3 regions of the Mesorhizobium sp. B2-4-7 genome follow, and region 2 is predicted to be linked to each of the others. Evidence: predicted binding sites of a transcription regulator. Region 2 holds the regulator's gene; each other region holds the start of a gene.
The links. The regulator PhoB, encoded in region 2, activates phosphate uptake and scavenging genes when phosphate is short. The targets are predictions, from matches to a motif close to TGTCATNNANCTGTCAT.
Positions count from the first base shown of each region.

Region 1: a site for PhoB is predicted at 1,618-1,634, ahead of ppk2 (polyphosphate kinase 2). Genes of this name have one in related genera too.
Region 3: a site for PhoB is predicted at 1,883-1,899, ahead of phnC (phosphonate ABC transporter ATP-binding protein). Genes of this name have one in related genera too.

Region 1 covers NZ_VFVH01000001.1:81,964-86,324, reverse strand. Annotated here, with positions in the region: gene FJ946_RS00470 (DUF982 domain-containing protein) at 1-203, shown strand, start outside; gene FJ946_RS00465 (hypothetical protein) at 231-377, opposite strand; gene FJ946_RS00460 (aldo/keto reductase) at 458-1,501, opposite strand; gene ppk2 (polyphosphate kinase 2) at 1,743-2,663, shown strand; gene FJ946_RS00450 (dihydrofolate reductase family protein) at 2,754-3,401, opposite strand; gene hemB (porphobilinogen synthase) at 3,623-4,361, opposite strand, start outside.
Region 2 covers NZ_VFVH01000016.1:84,033-88,393, forward strand. Annotated here, with positions in the region: gene FJ946_RS29480 (sugar ABC transporter permease) at 1-25, opposite strand, end outside; gene xylF (D-xylose ABC transporter substrate-binding protein) at 168-1,208, opposite strand; gene FJ946_RS29490 (ROK family protein) at 1,468-2,709, shown strand; gene phoB (phosphate regulon transcriptional regulator PhoB) at 2,717-3,406, opposite strand; gene phoU (phosphate signaling complex protein PhoU) at 3,426-4,133, opposite strand; gene pstB (phosphate ABC transporter ATP-binding protein PstB) at 4,159-4,361, opposite strand, start outside.
Region 3 covers NZ_VFVH01000003.1:199,318-203,678, forward strand. Annotated here, with positions in the region: gene phnD (phosphonate ABC transporter substrate-binding protein) at 1-873, opposite strand, end outside; gene phnC (phosphonate ABC transporter ATP-binding protein) at 965-1,813, opposite strand; gene FJ946_RS11080 (DapH/DapD/GlmU-related protein) at 2,063-2,680, opposite strand; gene phnL (phosphonate C-P lyase system protein PhnL) at 2,677-3,384, opposite strand; gene phnK (phosphonate C-P lyase system protein PhnK) at 3,450-4,226, opposite strand; partial or broken gene FJ946_RS11095 (alpha-D-ribose 1-methylphosphonate 5-phosphate C-P-lyase PhnJ) at 4,355-4,361, opposite strand, start outside.

The DNA.
Region 1 (4,361 bases), on a different contig from region 2:
CACAGCTCTTACGCTCGGCCCGCGAGGCTTCCGACTATCTCATGAACAGCTGGCCCGGCAAGCGCACTCCCAAGCATCGCGCGGCGCTGCAGGCCTGCCACGATGCGCTGGCCGGCGACAAGCCGGCCATGAACGCAAGGCGCGCCTTTATCGCGGCGGCGCGTGAAGTGGACGTCTTCGTCAGCGACAAGGCGCCGGCCTGATCCAGGCCGGATCGCCGCCGCGCGCCGTCACTCCTCTGTTTCAGTCTCGGCGTCAGTCTCGGGTTTCTGACGCTCCCGCGCCGCAGCCTTGGCCGCCAGCTTTTCGGCCTTCTTGGCCGCCTTCTGGCGATCGCGTTCCTTGCGTTCCTGATCGTAATTTGGTGCTCGTGCCATAGCGGCTCCTTTTTTGCTGTTCTTGTGGGCTGACTACGCGTCGTTCGCCTTCCGACGTCTCGGAGCCGGCACCAGGGTTCCTATAAGCTGCTTCGGTCGATCACAAGGTCGGCGGCGCCGAAACGCTCCTTTGCCGTCAGCTGCTGATGCCAATAGGGATAGAGCAGGGGCGGGCGGCTGACCGCGTCGAGGCGATCACGTTCCTCGCCGGCCAGCGTCAGGCTGGCCGCCGCGATATTGTCCCTGAACTGGGCCTCGTTGCGCCCGCCGATCACAAGCGAGCTGATAGCCGGCCGGCCAAGCAGCCAGGCAAGCGCCACCTGTGCGGCGGACACACCGCGGGCCTTACCGATTTCGACCAGCACATCGACGATCCGCCACAGCCGGTCCTCGTCGCGGATCGGCGGTTCGGACCAGCCGGCGACCTGGCGCGCGGTCGGGTTGTCACGGTGATACTTGCCCGACAGCAGGCCGCCCGCCAGCGGGCTCCACACCAGCACGCCCAATCCCTGGTCGACCGAGATCGGCAGCAGCTCGTATTCGGCTTCGCGTGCTTCGAGCGTGTAGTGGATCTGCTGGGTGACGAAACGCGGCTGATGGCGGCTGTCGCTGATGGACAGCGCCTTCATCACCTGCCAGCCGGAATAGTTGGAGCAGCCGACATAGCGGATCTTGCCCTGGCCGACCAGCGTGTCGAGCGCGGCGATGGTCTCTTCGAGTGGCGTCACGCCGTCCCATTCGTGCAGGAAATAGATGTCGATGACGTCGGTCTTGAGCCGCTTCAGGCTCTTCTCGCATTCGCGGATCAAATGATGGCGCGACAGGCCTTCGTCATTGGGACCGTCGCCGATGCGCATGCGCGCCTTCGAGGCGATCAGCACGTCGTTCCTGCGCTTGCCGCCGAGTGCCTCGCCGATGATCTCCTCCGACAGGCCGTCCGAATAGACATTGGCCGTGTCGATGAGATTGATGCCGGCATCGATGCACAGATCGATCATGCGCTTCGCCTCGGCGAGATCGCTGTTGCCCACAGCCGCGAACGGGCCGGCGCCGCCAAAGGTCATGGTGCCCATCGTCAGCGCCGAAACCTTCAGGCCGGAACGGCCGAGAGTGCGGTATTCCATGTCAGTCCTCGCGATTGAGAAGAATGGCCCGATCAGGTTGCTGGATTTGTAGGACAATCCGTGCGGCTTGTCGCCCTCCGGCCCCAGCACACCGATGAGCGGCCGTGGCGTGCCCCTGCAATAAAACCGTCATTGCCGGCCTATACTCAGTCGATCAGGGCGTTGCGCGCCGCCGTCAGGACGCGACCCAGTGCGCCCGGTCGTTGCCGGAGGCGGCAGCTTGCAGATGGAGGAACACCAGATGAATGAATCCATACCCAAGTCCGGCGCCCGGGACTGGCTGGAAGCCGAACTCGCCGACACGCTCGACGAGGACTATGAACTGGAGATGTCGGAACCGGCGCTGTCGCTGGAGATCGCCAGGATCTACAAGAACGCGCATCCGCCTTCTATCGACCGCATGCAGTATTTTCGCGACCTGATCGGGCTGCAATCCGAGCTGATCAAGCTGCAATCCTGGGTCGCCTACCACAAGAAGAAGCTTGTGGTGATCTTCGAAGGCCGCGATTCGGCTGGCAAGGGCGGCGTCATCAAGCGCATCACCCAGCGGCTCAACCCGCGCATCTGCCGCGTCGTGGCGCTTCCGGCACCGACCGAGCGAGAGACGTCGCAATGGTATTTCCAGCGTTATGTGCCGCACCTGCCGGCCGGCGGCGAGATCGTTCTGTTCGACCGCTCCTGGTACAACCGCTCCGGCGTCGAGCGGGTGATGGGTTTCGCTCGGCCCGATCAGGTGGAGGAATTCTTCCGTGACGTGCCGGAGTTCGAGCGCATGCTGGTCCGTTCGGGCATCACGCTGGTCAAATACTGGTTCTCGATCACCGACGAGGAACAACAGATGCGCTTCCTGATGCGCATCCACGATCCGATGAAGCAGTGGAAGCTGTCGCCGATGGACCTGCAGTCGCGGGTGCGCTGGGAACAGTACACCAAGGCCAAGGAAGAGACCTTCGCCCGTACCAACATTCCGGAGGCGCCCTGGTTCATCGTCGAGGGCAACGACAAGAAGCGCGCCCGGCTGAACTGCATCGACCACCTCTTGCAGCAGGTTCCCTATGAAGAGGTGCCGCACGAGGAGATCACGCTGCCCGAGCGGGTCTTCAATCCCGAATACGAGCGCCAGGTGCTGCCGCGCGAGCTCTACGTGCCCGAGAAGTATTGAACGAGAGTTTGTCCTTCTCCCCGTATAGTGACGGGGAGAAAGGATCTGCACCAAGGGTTGCCAATTCCCACTGTCGCAGACAACTAATTCCTAAGTCCGCTTGATGACGACATGCGTGGCAAGCGGCGTCGCTACTTGTTCGCTGCACGCGTAGCCGAGCTTCGGCATATCAATCCCGGCGAAGAGGTGCTCGCCGGAGCCGAGCAGCACCGGCGAGATCGCCAGATGCATCTCGTCGATGAGCCTCTCCTGGAGGTACTGCCGGATGGTGGCGACGCCGCCGCCGACCCGCACATCGCTGCCATTGGCCGCTGCCCTTGCCTGCTCGAGCGCCGAATGGATGCCATCCGTAATGAAGTAAAAGGTCGTGCCGCCCTCCATGACGATCGGCTCGCGCGCATGGTGGGTCAGCACGAAGACCGGCACATGATAGGGCGGGCTGTCGCCCCACCAGCCCTTCCAGTTTTCGTCAGGCCATTCGCCGCGGATCGGCCCGAACATGTTGCGGCCGAGGATCCAGGCGCCGACATTCTCGAAGCTGCGCGCCGCGAACGCCTCGTTGGTATCGGTTGTGCCGCCGTCGTCTCCGAGCACCATCTTGCGGAAGGTGCGGGTACCGATCATCCATTTGTGCAGGGCTTCCCCGCCGACCCCGAGCGGGTTTTTCAAATCCTGGTCGGGACCGGCGCCGTAACCGTCGAGCGACAAGGTGAATGCGTTGACGCGAAGTCTGGACATGGAAAGCCTCCTCAGACCAGTTGTATTTTGCAAGCAGTTACTTTCTAGCAAACCGATTGCAAATTGCAAGTAGTATTTTCAGCGATCGAGAAGATGCATATCCGTACTTCGCCCATGCGATGTCCAGAGTGAAAGTGGCGGCTGCCGAGACAGCCGCCATACCGGCTCATTCGCCGGTGAGTTCCATGAAGAGCATATGGTTTGAAGGCGCTGGGAGGAAACTATGCTCTCAGCATCTCCGCCACCTCAGGGGCGAAATAGGTCAAAATGCCGTCGCAGCCGGCGCGTTTGAACGCAAGAAGCGATTCCAGCATGACCTTTTCGCCGTCGATCCAGCCATTGGCGCCCGCCGCCTTGATCATCGAATATTCGCCCGACACCTGGTAGGCGAAGGTCGGCACCGCAAATTCGTCCTTCAGCCTGCGGATGATATCGAGATAGGGCAGGCCGGGCTTGACCATCAGCATGTCGGCGCCTTCGGCCAGGTCCTGCTCGGCCTCGCGCACCGCTTCGTCGGAATTGGCGTGGTCGATGTAATAGGTCTTCTTGTCGCCCTTGAGCAGGCCGGCCGTGCCGACCGCCTCGCGGTACGGCCCGTAGAAGGCGGAGGCGAATTTCGTTGCATATGACATGATCGCCACGTCCTGGAAACCGTTTGCGTCGAGCGCGTCGCGGATGGCGCCGATGCGGCCGTCCATCATGTCGGACGGCGCGATGATGTCGGCGCCGGCCGCGGCTTGTATGACGGCCGCCGCGGTCACCTGTTCCACCGTCTCGTCATTGACGATGAGACCGTCGCGCAGGATGCCGTCATGGCCATGGCTGGTGAACGGGTCGAGCGCGGCGTCGGTGATGACGCCGATCTCAGGCACCGCGTCCTTGATCGCGCGCGTGGCGCGGTTGATGACGTTGTCGGGATCGAGGATATGCGAGCCGGTCTCGTCGCGCAGCGAAATGTCC
Region 2 (4,361 bases):
GCGGGTTGGACGTCGTATCGGTCATGATTTTCTCCCACCGGCCTGCCCGTCCGATGCGGGATGCCGGAAGCCAGCCTAGAAGTTACCCGCCCGAGGCGGAAAAACAAATCTTCTTGAAAAAACGCCGCGGCTTGGCAGCCGCGGCGTTCATCGCATGAAATGGAAGATCAGTTGCAGGCCGCTACGCTGCCCGCCGCGACGCCGGCACAGACCTCGTCTTTCTTGATCCAGCCGGCGTCGATGACGACGTTGAGATTGTCCTTGGTGATCGCAACCGGGGTGAGGAACAGCGATTTGACGGTGTTCCCACCGGGCGTTGTGAAGTCCTTGACGCCGGCGATATCGGTCATCTTCTTGCCGTCGGCCAGCTGCGAGGCGATCTCGGCGGCATTCTTGCCGAGTTCACGCGCGTCCTTCCACACCGACACGGTCTGCGTGCCGAGCGCGATGCGGTTCAGCGCCGCGTGGTCGCCGTCCTGGCCCGAGACCGGAACGGTACCGGCCAGGCCTTGAGCCGTCAGCGCCGCGACGACGCCGCCGGCAGTGCCGTCATTGGCCGCGACCACCGCGTCGACCTTGTTGTCGTTGGCGGTCAGGAACTGCTCCATGTTCTTCTGCGCGTTGGCCGGCAGCCAGCCATCCGTATAGGCTTCGCCGACATTCTTGATCTTGCCGCTGTCGATGGCGTCCTTGAGCACTTCCATGGAGCCCGAGAACAGGAAATCGGCATTCGGATCGGCACCCGAGCCCTTGATGAAGACGTAGTTGCCTTCCGGCTTCACCTTGAACACTTCGCGGGCCTGCATGCGGCCGACTTCCTTGTTGTCGAAGGTCAGATAGAAGACGTCCTTGTTCTCGATCAGGCGGTCATAGCCGACGACCGGAATGCCTTCGTCGAGCGCCTTCTGCACCGCCGGGCCGATGGCGGAGGCGTCCTGCGCCAGGATGATCAGCGAATTGGCGCCCTGGGAGATCAGGCTCTCGACGTCGGTGAGCTGCTTGCCGGGATTGGACTGGGCGTCGGCGGAAATATACTTGTCGCCGGCGGCTTCGATCGCCTTCTTCATGGCGGCCTCGTCGGTCTTCCAGCGCTCTTCCTGGAAGTTCGACCAGGAAACGCCGATGACCTTGTCCTTCGCCTGCGCGACCGACGCGAGCGTCAGCGACATGGCGACACCCGCCAGGATGGCGGCTGTGAATCTCTTCATCTTAATCCTCCCTGCGCCGCGTATGGCGCGACCAAACAGGCCCGTAGGCCGGCACAAAGGCTCTATTTTTTCGAGCCTCGAAAAAACACTGGTCCATCGTCGGAACGCTGTCAACGTCGATTCTGATGTATTTTGATGTCCTCGTGAATTTTTTTCGAGCTCCGGAATAAATAATGACAGCCAAGGCCGGTTCTGCCAGTATTTGACGGTCGTCGGGATCCTGGGGAGAGAACGCGGCGACGGGGAGGATGCGAGAAACATGTCGGTCGGAATCCGCCACGACGATTTGCGCCGACGCAACCGGGCGATGGTGATCGCGGCCGTGCGCCGTGCCGGGCAGCCCTCGCGCACCGAGATTGCCGCGACCACCGGGCTCAGCCATTCCACCATATCGGCGATCTCCTCCGACCTGATTGGCGAAGGCATCCTGGCGCAGAGCAAGCCGAGCGAGGCCGGTGCGCTGAAACGCGGCCGGCCGCAGGTCGGCCTCAGCCTCAACCCTGAAGCCGCGGCGGTGATGACCGTGGTGCTGTCGCTGAATTTTCTCTCCGTCGCCGTCATCGACTATGCCGGCCAGGTGATATCTGAAGAGCAGCGCCGGCTGGACACGCTCACCCTGTCGCGCGAGGCGCTGATCGGCGAATGCGTGGCCATCGTCAGGCGGCGGTTCGAGGATCCCGACCTCGACGTCGGCAGCATCGCCCGCATCGCGCTGGCGATCCAGGGCATCACCGACACGGATGCGCGCACCATGCTGTGGTCGCCGATCACGCCGCAGACCGACATCGCCTTCGCCGACATACTGGAGGCCGAGTTCGGCATTCCCGCCACCATGGAGAACGATTGCAACATGATGGCGGTGGCGCTGCGCTGGCGCGATCCCCAGCGCTACCGCGACGACTTCATCGCCATCCTTTTGTCGCACGGCATCGGCATGGGCTTGGTGCTGAAGGGTGAACTGTTCACCGGCACCCATTCATCCGGAGGCGAGTTCGGCCACATGATCCATCGCCCCGGCGGGGCGCTCTGCCGCTGCGGGCGGCGCGGCTGCGTCGAGGCCTATGCCGGCAACTATGCCATCTGGCGCAACGCGAGGCAGCTTGGCGAGGACACCGAGCCCGTCGACGTCAGCGACGCCGACATGCGCACCCTGGCGGCCTCGGCGCGCGAAAAGGACGGGCCGGAGCGCGAAGCCTACCGCAAGGCCGGCGAGGCGCTGGGTTACGGCCTTGGCAGCCTGTTCGCGCTGATCGATCCGGCGCCGGTCGCCATGGTCGGCGTCAGCGCCGCCGCCTTCGACCTGATCGAGCCGGCTCTGCGCGAGGCCATTGCCCAGACCGCCGGCGGCCAGCACTCGAAATCGATTTCCTTCGACACCGAGCCGAACGAACTGCCACTGATCCGCGAGGGCTGCGCCATGCGCGCGCTGACCTTCGTCGACCAGGAGATTTTCGCGCCGGGGGCACAGGCGAAATCAGGCGTGGGCGAGAACGTTGCGTGACATATCCCTAGTCTTCGCGAATCGCATACCCCGCGCCCCGAATGGTGCGGATCACGTCAGGCATGCGGCCATTGTTGACCGCCTTGCGCAGCCGGCCGACATGCACGTCCACGGTGCGCTCGTCGATATAGATCGTTTCGCCCCAGACATTGTCGAGCAGTTGGCTGCGCGAGAACACGCGGCCGGGATGTCGCATCATGAATTCGAGCAGGCGGAACTCGGTCGGCCCGAGCCGGATCTCGCTTTTCTTGCGGTAGACCCGGTGCGATTCACGGTCGAGCACGATGTCGCCGACCTTGAGCACGCTGGACAGAACTTCGGGCTTGGCGCGGCGCAGCAGCGCCTTGACGCGTGCCATGAATTCCGGCGTTGAGAACGGCTTGACCAGATAGTCGTCGGCGCCGGTGGAGAGACCGCGCACCCGGTCGCTTTCCTCGCCGCGCGCCGTCAGCATGATGATCGGCAGCCGCTCGGTCTCGGGCCGCATGCGGAGACGGCGGCAGAGCTCGATGCCGGACACCGCCGGCACCATCCAGTCGAGCACAAGAAGGTCAGGGACATTCTCCTGCAAGCGGATCTCGGCTTCGTCGCCGCGCGTCACCACCTCTACCTGATAACCCTCCGATTCCAGATTGTAACGGAGCAGCACACCCAGCGGCTCCTCGTCCTCCACCACCATGATGCGTGGCGCGATCATCGACTGGTCACCCCTGCCGTCAAGCCGCTGGCGCCGACATCGCCGTCTCGTCCTGCTTCGGGCGATTGGCGGGCAATTGCGTGCCGGTCAGCACATAATAGGCATTTTCGGCAATGTTGGTCACGTGATCGCCGATGCGCTCGAGATTCTTGGCGCAGAACAAAAGATGCGTGCAGGCGGTGATGTTGCGCGGATCCTCCATCATGTAGGTCAGCAGCTCGCGGAAGACCGACGTGTATTTGACGTCGATGCGTTCATCGTCGGCGCGCAGCTTCGCAAGTGCCGCGGCATCGCGCGCCGCATACTCCTCGATCACGCCTTGCACCTGGATCAGCACAAGCTGCGCCATGGCGTCGATGGAGTGCGACAGGTCGCGCGGCGTGGCGGCAAGGCCGACGGTGCCGACGCGCTTGGCGATGTTCTTGGCGAGATCGCCGATGCGTTCGAGATCGCCCGCCATGCGGATCGAGCCGACGACATGGCGCAGATCGTCCGCCATGGGCTGCCGCTTGGCGATCAGGGTGATGGCGCGGTCGTCGAGTTCGCGCTGGCGCGCGTCCATGATGGCGTCGTCGGAGACGACGCGCTGGGCGAGCGCGTTGTCGGAATTCAGGAGCGCCTTGGTGGCGCCGCCGACCATCGATGAGGCGAGATCGCCCATGTCGCGGATCAGCCTGCTGATCTGTCCGAGATCTTCGTCAAAGGCTGCGACTGTGTGTTCGGCCATGATCTTGGTCCTCGTATGCCTGGGATCAGCCGAAGCGGCCGGTGATATAGTCCTGCGTGCGCTTCTCGCGGGGCGATGTGAAGATCTTCTCGGTGCGGTCGAACTCGACCAACTCGCCCAGATACATGAACGCGGTCTGCTTCGACACGCGCGCCGCCTGCTGCATGTTGTGGGTGACGATGACGATCGTATAGTCGGCCTGCAGCTCATCGATCAGCTCCTCGATCT
Region 3 (4,361 bases), on a different contig from region 2:
GACGTTATAGAAATCCGCCTTCACCGGAACGTAGCCGGTAAAATCACCGCCTTCGACGCCTTCGAAGCAAGCCTTGTCCTTCTTGGGCAGGTCGGTGAAGAAGGCCGCCAGCTTGGCCGTCATCTCGTCGCCGAGCGCCGTGCGCACGACCAGCGGACCGTTCGGGATCAGGCCCGAGCGCCAGACCTCGACGAAGTCGTTGGGGTCGACGGCGCCCTTGGCGACTTCCTTGTGGAAGGTGCCGGAGGTGTAGCCGTCCTTGAAGTCGCCGATGCCGGAGGAATCGTCCACCGCCACGTCGACCTTGCCGTCACGCACGGCGAGCACATTGTTCTCATGGCCGCCATTGAACTGGGTCGAGGCGAAGAAGGTCTCGTTCGACGCGCCCGTGTCCTTCGGAATCTGCGTCAGCGGGATCAGGTAGCCGGAGGTCGAATCCGGATCGGCGTAACCGAGCTTCTTGCCCTTGGCCGACTTGATGTCGGTGATGCTGGAGGACTTCAGCGCCAGGCCGATCGAATAGTAGCCGGTCGCGCCGTCGGTCTGCTGGGTTGTGAGGATCGGGGTTACCGCCTTGGGATCCTTGAGGACAACGCTGGCATAGCCGGAAGCGCCGAGTTCGGCAAAGTCGAGCGTGCCGCCGAGCAGGCCCTGGATGACGCCGTCATAGTCGGCGGCCGGGAACAGCGAGACCTTCTCGAAGCCGAATTCAGCCTTCAGGTGATCGGCCAGGCACTGGTAGTTGCGCAGCCGGTCGGTTTCGTTCTCGCCGCCGAGGATGCCGACGCGGAATTCCTTCATATCGGCGGCATGCGCCGCGCCGGTGGCCATTGCAAGCACCGAAACGGCGCTGAAAACCATTTTCCTGAACATCTGATTTCTCTCCTGTAGGTTCCGGCCCCGCGCCGGCGGCGTTGGTGATTTTGACGGGTGCCCTGACGCGGGCTGGCGATCCAGGTCGCTCTCAGTAACCCGGGAATGCGGGTTCGAGCGGTCCGGCGGATGCGGCGATCTTTTGCTTGAAGGCAACGCTGGTCGAGGTGATGGCCTCGGATATCTCGCCGCCATTGCTGTCGGCGCCATAGACGAGACGGACGGCCTCGCGGTTAAGCTCCTCCGGCGGCCCGTCGAACACGACCTTGCCCGCGGCCATGCCGATGATGCGGTTGCAATAGGTGCGGGCGGTGTCCAGCGTGTGCAGGTTGGTGACCACGGTGATGCCCTCGCGCAAATTGATGTCCTGCAGCGAATCCATCACCACCTTGGCGTTGAGCGGGTCGAGCGAAGCGATCGGTTCGTCGGCCAGGATCACCCGGGGCTGCTGCATCATGGCGCGGGCAATGGCGACACGCTGCTGCTGGCCGCCCGACAAGGTGCCGGCGGGCTGCAGCGCGGTACGGGCGATGTCGAGCCGCTCGAGGGCCGCGACCGCCTGCGCACATTCGGTTCGCGAGAACATGCCGAAAAGGTTCGACAGGGTCGGACGATGGTTCAGCCGGCCGAGCAGCACATTGGTCAGCACGTCGAGGCGCGGCACAAGGTTGAATTGCTGGAAGATCATGGCGCAGTCGCGCTGCCAGCGCCTGAGCGGCGAACCGCGCAATTGCGAGACCTCGGCTCCGTCGAAGAAAATCGATCCATGGCTGGGATCGATGAGGCGGTTGATCATACGCAGAAGGGTCGACTTGCCGGCGCCGGAACGGCCGATGACGCCGACCATCTGACCCTGCGGGATCGAGATGCTGACATCGTTGACGGCGGTGTTCTTGCCAAATCGTCGGGTGACGCCGCGGATTTCGAGCGTGGCTGACATGGTGCGTTCCCGTCCAGTCGCGGTTGAAGGTCCTGTTGACCCTCGCTAGCGCAGCGCCATGAACCTGCGGTGTCGGATTGATGTCAGTTTTGTTACCACCCACAGCCGCGTCGCGCGCGATCAGGCCAGGACCAATCAGTTCCTCGAAATGCTCCACGTCCCTGAAACTGCGGAAGGCAGGCGGCTTGAGAAGACAGCCCCCTGCCCGAACTCTATGTAAGGTGAGCAGCCCTATTCCATTCACCACCGTCATCCACCGTATTTTTCCAGGAAAGCTTCGGCCTCGAGCTGACGGAAATCGTCGAGTGCGGCGCGCAGCCTCGCATGGTCCCAATCCCACCAGGCAAGCGCCTGGTAGCGCTCGGCGGTGCGGCGGTCGAAGCGCTCGCGGATCGGCTTTGCCGGCACGCCGGCGACGATGGTGTAGGGAGCGACATCCTTCGATACCACCGCTCCGGCGCCGACGGCGGCGCCATCGCCGACGGTGATGCCGGGCAGGACTGTCGAGCCATGGCCAAGCCATGTGTCGTGGCCGATTGTGACGCGCCTGGCGCGGCGCTCAGCGAAAAATTCGCTCTCGTGTTCGGCATCGTCCCAATAGTCCGATGCGCGGTAGGTGAAATGGTGCAGCGTCGGCCGCCAGGTCGGGTGGTTGGTGGCGTTGATGCGCACGCTTGCCGCGATGTTGGAGAATTTGCCGATCGTCGCACACCAGACGGCGCAGTCCTGCATCATGTAGGAATAGTCGCCGAGTTCGCTTTCCGAAACCCGACAGCGGTCGGCGATTTCGGTCCACCGGCCAAGCGTCGAATTCTCCACGTCCGCCGTCGGGTGGACCAGCGGCGTCTCCGACAATTTCCTGCTCATGCGGCGAGCTTTCCCGGGGCGAAGGCGGTGACGTCGATGATGCGGTCGGCCACCGCTTCGCGCACATCATGGTCGTGGAAGATGCCGAGCAGGGCGACGCCTGCCGCCTTCTTGGCGGCGATGAGTTCGATCACCACCTCGCGGTTCCTGGCATCGAGCGAAGCTGTCGGCTCGTCGAGCAGCAGGATCGGGTGCCCGGTGATGAAGCCGCGCGCGATGTTGACGCGCTGCTGCTCGCCGCCGGAGAAGGTCGCCGGCGGCAATGCCCAGAGTTTTTCCGGCAGATTAAGCTGCGCCAGCAGGGCGCGCGCCTTGCTTCTTGCTGCTTCGCGATCCTCGCCGCGCTCTACGAGCGGCTCAGCGACGACGTCGAGCGCCGATACGCGGGGCACGGTGCGCAGGAACTGGCTGACATAGCCGATGGTCTGGCGGCGCACGGCAAGCACGGTGCGCGGGCTGGCGCTGGCGAGATCGATGAGCCCGTCTTCGTGCGTGACGATGATCTGGCCTTCGTCGACGGCGTAATTGCCGTAGAGCATCTTCAGGATCGAGCTCTTGCCGGCCCCGGACGGGCCGCCGAGCACGGTGCATTCACCGGCGCGGATCGAGAAGGAGACACCGGCGACGACAGGCAGTTTGATGCCGTCGCGCAGATGCATGGTGAAGCTCTTGGCGAGATCGGAGACAACGAGAGGCGTCGGCATCAGAAGGTACTCCAATCGTTATTCGTTTGCGGGCAGGACAGAGGGGGGGTGACTTGGCGCCATCGTCAAACCTGCAGAATCGAGGAAACAAGCAATTGCGTGTACGGCGCGCGCGGGTCGTCGAGCACACGGTCGGTGAGGCCGCTTTCGACGACGCGGCCGTCTTTCATCACCATCATGCGCTGGGACAAAAGCCGCGCCACCGCGAGGTCGTGGGTGACGACGATGGCGGCGAGGCCGAGATCGGTGACGAGGCCGCGCAAGAGATCGAGCAGGCGCGCCTGCACCGAGACGTCGAGGCCGCCTGTCGGTTCATCCATGAACACCAGCCGCGGGCCGGTGACGAGGTTGCGGGCAATCTGCAGGCGCTGGCGCATGCCGCCGGAAAAGGCGCGCGGCTCGTCGTCGATGCGGTCTTCCTCGATCTCGACGCGCGACAGCCAGTCAACGGCGGTGGCGCGGATCTTGCCGTAGTGGCGGTCGCCCACCGCCATCAGCCGCTCGCCGACATTGGCGCCGGCCGACACCGTCATGCGCAAGCCGTCGGCCGGATTCTGGTGGACAAAGCCCCAGTCGGTGCGCATCAGGAAGCGGCGTTCGGCCTCGCTCATGCGGTAGAGTTCGCGGAACTGGCCGTCGCGCATGCGGTAGCTGGCGGTGCCGGATGAGGGCAGCAGCCGCGTTGACAGGCAGTTGAGCAATGTCGTCTTGCCGGAGCCGGATTCGCCCACGACAGCCAGGACTTCGCCCGGCCACAGATCGAAGGTGACGTTGTCGCAGCCGACGCGCGAGCCGTAGAATTTCGAGAGCGCCGAAACGCGTAGCAAGGGTTCGTCGGTCATTGTATCTCCTTACCCTCCCCCTTGTGGGGAGGGTCGGCGCGCAGCGCCGGGGTGGGGGCTGCCGATGGGTCGCTACCCCCACCCGCGCCTTCGGCGCGACCTCCCCACAAGGGGGAGGTAGGGGTGCTGCGCCGC